2 linked regions of the Spartinivicinus poritis genome follow. The protein of the gene in region 1 interacts with the protein of each later gene in a pairwise test. Links are inferred from orthologs where the notes say so. Each region holds a gene or a part of one and is shown on either strand. Other genes may lie near its edges.

Evidence for each region.
Region 2: the proteins of pnp (region 1) and rhlB interact in binary tests that used the Escherichia coli proteins (3 or more experiments, as listed by UniProt). The link is inferred for Spartinivicinus poritis from one-to-one orthologs.

What each region holds. Positions count from the first base shown.
Region 1 is NZ_JAPMOU010000018.1:76,808-80,089, forward strand. What follows is about bases 20-2,968. They hold pnp (polyribonucleotide nucleotidyltransferase), read right to left. Parts: upstream 2,564-2,968; coding sequence 476-2,563; downstream 20-475. Other genes in these bases: ORQ98_RS14875 (PAAR domain-containing protein), read right to left, coding at 20-205; rpsO (30S ribosomal protein S15), read right to left, coding at 2,858-2,968. Outside these bases: more of ORQ98_RS14875, read right to left, coding at 1-19; more of rpsO, read right to left, coding at 2,969-3,124; tRNA pseudouridine(55) synthase TruB, read right to left, coding at 3,272-3,282. UniProt on the Escherichia coli protein: Involved in mRNA degradation. Catalyzes the phosphorolysis of single-stranded polyribonucleotides processively in the 3'- to 5'-direction. Also involved, along with RNase II, in tRNA processing.
Region 2 is NZ_JAPMOU010000027.1:16,783-19,955, forward strand. What follows is about bases 30-2,869. They hold rhlB (ATP-dependent RNA helicase RhlB), read left to right. Parts: upstream 30-646; coding sequence 647-2,092; downstream 2,093-2,869. Other genes in these bases: ORQ98_RS18625 (hypothetical protein), read left to right, coding at 30-235; ORQ98_RS18635 (PhoH family protein), read left to right, coding at 2,828-2,869. In the rest of the region: more of ORQ98_RS18625, read left to right, coding at 1-29; more of ORQ98_RS18635, read left to right, coding at 2,870-3,173.

The sequences.
Region 1 (3,282 bases):
CATTAATAGTGACAGAGGATGAGCCTGCAGCCAAAGAGCCAGGATGAGGAGGACAATTAGGACAGCCATGGGGCATATACATATCACCTGCTTTTATTGCTGGCCGGCCATTAATTAAAACATTGGCACTACCAGTGATAGAAGGGCGAGGCGGAAAGCAGCCATGTCCTGTACAAATATCACCAAGCCGTGTTGCTGCCGGCATAATCGAACTCCCAGACTTTTTCTACTACAAAAAACACTGATATCAACTTATTCACTGATTATATTGATTCAATGAAGAATTTATTGCTGATATAGGAATATTACCAGTAATGACTACACCTTTTTATACTACTTATGTAGAACATTAAAGTAGTCATTTGAATTAGTAAAGGCGACGCTGAAGGGGAAGCAGGCAGAAATAATTGAGTGGCTAGCTTAATACATGTTCAGTATAAATCTAAAAAAGCAAAAGGGTCTTGCGACCCCTCACTTAAGCTGTTTCGAGATTTTTCATGGTGAGCTTAATCCGACCACGATTATCAATATCCATTACTTTAACATTGACTTCCTGGCCTTCTTTTAAGTAATCACTCACTTTCTCTACGCGCTGGTTAGAAATTTGAGAGATATGCACCAAGCCTTCTTTACCTGGTAACACGCTAACAAATGCGCCAAAGTCGACTACACGAGTCACCTTTCCTTGATAAATCTGACCTATTTCAGCTTCAGAGGTAATTTCCAACACTCGGTCTTCAGCTCTTTTCGCAGCGTCTTTATTCTCAGCAAATATTTTTATTTCACCGCTATCATCGATATCTACTGAAGCACCTGTGTCTTCACAAATTGAACGAATAGTCGCACCGCCCTTACCAATAACATCACGGATTTTATCTGAATCAATTTTCATTGTTAGCATGGTTGGTGCATGCTCTGATAACTCAGTTCGACCCTTGCTGATGACTTTATTCATTTCTTCAAGAATATGTAAGCGAGCATCTCTTGCTTGCTCTAGAGCCACTTCCATAATTTCTTCAGTAATACCTTGGATTTTAATATCCATTTGCAGCGCAGTAACCCCTTCAGAAGTACCAGCTACTTTAAAGTCCATATCACCTAGATGATCTTCATCACCAAGAATATCCGTTAATACTGCAAACTTGTCGTCTTCTTTAACCAACCCCATTGCAATACCTGCAACTGGCGCTTTTAATGGTACACCTGCATCCATTAATGCCAGGCTGGCACCGCACACAGAAGCCATTGAGCTTGAGCCATTTGACTCAGTAATCTCAGATACAACACGAACGGTATAAGGGAATTCATCACCTTTTGGAAGCATTGCTTGAACACCACGGCGCGCTAAACGACCATGACCAATTTCACGACGCCCAGTACCACCCATTCGACCACACTCACCTACAGAATAAGGTGGGAAATTATAGTGCAATAAGAAGTTATCTTTTCTCTCACCTTCAAGAAAATCGATAATTTGCGCATCTCTAGTCGTACCAAGCGTTGTTACCACCAACGCTTGGGTTTCACCACGAGTAAATAAGGCAGAACCATGAGTTTTTGGCAATACACCTACTTCAACATTCAATGGGCGTACTGTTTTAGTATCACGACCATCAATTCTTGGTAAGCCATTAACAACATTTTGTCTGACCAGTTTTTTCTCTAACGAACCAAATGCAGCAACAACATTGTTTGCAGTTACACCCGCTTCATCATTAACATATTTTTCTACTGCTTGATCACGCAAGCCTGACAAACGATCATAGCGCTGCATTTTTTCAGTGACTTTATAAGCGTCTATTATCATCTGCCCAAAGTCAGCTTTTACTGCTTCAATTAAAGAAGTATTTTCTTCAGCAGGTTGCCACTCCCATGGTGTTACCTGTGCTTCCTCAGCAAACTCTTTAATGGCTTGAATAACAGTCTGGTATTCTTGGTGAGCATAGAGTACAGCTCCAAGCATTTCATCTTCAGTTAGCTCTTGCGCTTCAGACTCAACCATCAATACGGCTTCTGAAGTACCCGCAACCACCATGTCTAGCTCAGATTGCTCAAGATCTTTATAACTCGGGTTTAAAATATAACCACGCTCTTCAAGAAAACCTACCCGAGCAGCACCAATAGGGCCACTGAATGGGACACCAGATAGTGCTAGCGCAGCAGAAGTACCAATCATTGCGGCAATATCAGGATCTTGTTTTTTATCGGTAGAGACGACAGTACAAATCACTTGTACTTCATTCATAAAACCTTTTGGAAATAACGGGCGAATGGGGCGGTCAATTAGGCGAGACGTTAAGGTTTCTTTTTCGCTTGGCCGTCCTTCACGCTTATGAAAGCCACCAGGAATTCTACCAGCAGCATACATTTTTTCTTGATAGTGAACAGACAGTGGGAAAAAATCTTGACCTTCATTTGCTGTTTTTGCAGCGACTACAGTAGTAAGTACAGCTAACTCACCAATAGTGACCATGACTGCCCCACTAGCCTGCCTTGCTACTCGGCCAGTTTCCATGGTGACGGTTTGATCACCAAATTGAAATATTTTCTTTATTGGATTCACAGGATTATCCTTCTATAAATATCTAAAAATTCTTACTAATACTAAAAATTCTTAATAATAGTTGTTATTAGCTCTGTCTATACCATTTGGCTAGACCTTTCTGTAATGGTGCTCAATCATGCTGGCGGGGATGCAGAGGTTATAGCCAACGTCGGCGATTTTAGGTATGTCAGATAAATCTATTTTTTAAAAACGAAAACACCGCTAAAACAGCAATGTTTTAGCGGTGTATAGTACCGACTAAGCCTCATTTTATAGGCAGCCGATTGGCGCATAGCTTTACCTACGCCTGAATTACCGGCGTAGACCTAAGCGCTTAATCAACGTACGGTAGCGTTCAACGTCTTTTCTTTTTAAGTAATCAAGTAACTTACGACGTTGGTTAACCATACGAATCAGACCACGACGAGAGTGGTGATCATGAATGTGAGTTTGAAAGTGAGATTGCAAACCTTCGATGTTTGCAGTCAGCAAAGCAACTTGCACTTCTGGTGAACCAGTATCACCTTCTTTAACTTGATAATCTTGAATAACTTGCGCTTTTTTCTCAGCAGACAACATTGCAATTTCCTCAATATGCAGTAGTCAATTTATTGATGCTTGAGTTGCATCCGTTTACAAAAGCAGCCATGCATATTTACAGCCGCTTACATGCTTACCTGGCAACCGTGGACACCAGGCGAGCGTATTCTAACAAAGAATCAATTCTTATCCAGCAG
Region 2 (3,173 bases), on another replicon or contig:
TCTTGAGCAATTTGAAGTAAAGCGTATTGGTGGCCCAGAGCACACTGAATATCGTATTCCTATTGAGGAAAAAGCTAGCTTCAGCAGAGAACTGGTAGGCAAAATAGAAGTTATTGCAGAGTATCAGCAAGATACTATCAAGCAACCCTTTTTGTTTTGTCGAATTGGTGAAACCACTGAGGCAATGTTAAACCCAACAGTTGGGTTTCAGTCACACTTTCAATGCCTAGCTTAACTCCTTTGACGAATCACTCAGCTCTACGAGAGCCATATCAGCAGGGAAGCTATTTAGAATACACTGATCACCAAACATCTCACCAGGCCACATAGAGCTTCAATGTGGCTTAAGTGAAGGCATTTTATACCTATTACGATTTACACTAGCCTGTTTATTAAAGCCCAAAACTCTCTACAAGCGCGCAACTGATATCAACTTAAAACACAAAAGGTTACTGATCACAACTCAACCAATCTCCCTGTTACCCTTATTCTCTACTTGTATTCTTTCAATGCCAATTATTTCAAGCTTCTGCTAACCTTCACTTAACAAGTCAAGTGTTGTTAAAAAGTTGGCGATTTTTCATAAAAGACGTATTATTTTCCACAAAATAGGATCAGATAAGTGACTTAAGCATGTAGGTGAGTTTTGATCAAGATATTCAATAAGATATTCAAACCCAAACACCACACAACAACAACTTCTCCCTCATCACCAGAAAGTCAGGAGCTTTCTGATAAACCCTCTAAAACCGTTAATCAAAAATCCTCCTCCTCTCCCAACAAAGCGAGCTGGAATATCAGCGAGTTCGCTGTGCCTGAAGCTGAGGGTAAAACGCGCTTTCATGACTTCGAACTGCCAGATATACTCATGCAAGCAATACACAACCTGGGCTTTAGTTACTGTACGCCAATCCAAGCTGAAGTACTAACAGCCACTTTAGCTGGACGCGATGCGATTGGCCGAGCTCAAACCGGCACAGGAAAAACCGCCGCTTTTCTCATTAGCACCATAAAGCAATTATTAGAAACACCCAGCCCTACTCCCCGTTATGCAGGAGAACCTCGAGCACTAATTCTGGCACCTACTCGCGAGCTGGCAATCCAAATTGCTAATGATGCCAAAGAGTTATGTAAGTTTAGCTCAATTAATGTCACCACTATCATGGGTGGAATGGAATATGATAAGCAGCGCCGACACTTACATAATGAGTTTTTAGATATTGTAGTTGCAACACCCGGCCGGTTAATTGACTACTATGAAAAACAGGATATTCACCTAGACTTGCTTGAAGTATTGGTTATTGATGAAGCAGACCGTATGTTAGATATGGGCTTCATACCTCAAGTCAGGCGAATTGTCAGAGCCACTCCCAAGCGAGGAGACAGGCAAACCCTATTATTTAGCGCCACGTTTAATGATGAAGTGACCCGCTTAATAGATCAGTGGACCTACCAACCAGTCAAAGTAGAAATTGAACCTGAGCAGGTAACAACCGATACAGTTGTTCAACATTTCTATATGGTTGAAGAAAACAGTAAAGCGAAACTGCTGGTTAATCTGATTTTACAAGAAGATCTTCACCGAATTATTGTCTTTGCAAACCGGCGCGATCAAACGCGCAAGTTACAAGAGCTGCTCTATCAGGTAGGTATTAGTTGTGACTTATTATCTGGTGAAGTAGCCCAAAAAAAACGGCTCCGTACTTTAGAAGACTTTAGAGAAGGCAGAATCCGTGTTTTAGTTGCAACTGATGTGGCGGGACGGGGTATTCACGTTGATGGCATTAGCCATGTGATTAACTACAACCTCCCTGATGACCTTGAAGATTATGTACACCGTATTGGCCGAACGGGGCGGGCAGGGGCAACCGGCGTTGCCATAAGCTTAACAGGTGAGTCAGACGCATTTTTACTGCCAGAGTTAGAGCAACTATTAGGCATGTCATTAACAATTGAGCAACCACCTGAAAGCTATTTGACTCAACGTTTACCTGTTAAAGGCAAAACGTCTCCAGCCAAAAACCATCACCGTAAACCACACAAGCAGTATAAAAAAACAGGCCACCATAAAAAGCCACAAAGGAGAAGGTAGCATCTGCTGCCTTTTCTCTCCTACTAACCAAGTACTTACCTCAAATATACAACTGATCAGGCTATTCTTAGCTGTTTACTACTGTCATTAGACTAAAGGCTATTCAACACAAAGTAAAAAACACTTTTACATACTGCCAGTATACTGTATATTTATACAGTTAGTTTTGCTTGGCGGTGTTCAGCTCCATTCAATTTGTGCAAACCCAATAGTACTTCTGGCAACAGAAGAGCAGCATATATTGAGCGATAGCTAGCCAGTTAACACATATATTCAAGCATTGACTATCTACTCTCGCTATCAGTTATTTAAGGGTACGCCGTCAGATAATCTGTTATCAGATGCCTTAAATAACTTTACTACTGTTGCCGGCTATATGCCGGCTTTTTTTGTTATTTCTTTAATTTGCTATACCTTTCACTCTGAGCATATTGGTTATTTTTTAAACCTAAAAAGAAATCATGACTCGTATGCATGCCCTAGCTACCAACAGTTACAAAAATTTAACGTCCAGTCTAAACCTGCTTAATAGAAATGCTTCTACATCTTTTGACGTTTTTTTAAACAATATTAGACCTTGTGGGTTAGCTGTTTTAGTTTAATATCTAAAGCAAGGAGGTTAATTTTAGTCACGCTACTGCCATCTTGTTGTAGTTACATAGGAAACAGGAACAAGTTTCTTTTGGAATACATGTTCTTTAGATAGTGGTCTTTTGCACTGAAAGGTACCCACCTATGGTAGATGCCATCCAGCTTGAATTAATCAAGAGCCAGAAACGCACCTTTGTTCTAGATACCAATGTTCTCATCCACGACCCCAATGCAGTAATGAGTTTTGATGAGCACAAAGTTATTATTCCCATTACAGTATTAGAGGAGCTTGATAAACTTAAAACAGGCAAGCACACCATGGCTGCAGACTGCCGACAGGCAATACGCGTCATTGATCAAATCCTTGGCTCAGCCCCACCTGCTGAGGTAGAACAAGGCGTACCTATTCGGCGCTATGATGAATCCCCTCCCTTAGGCACACTGGCTATTATGATGCCTCCCAATGATCCAGCCATTTCCTTTCTTTCAC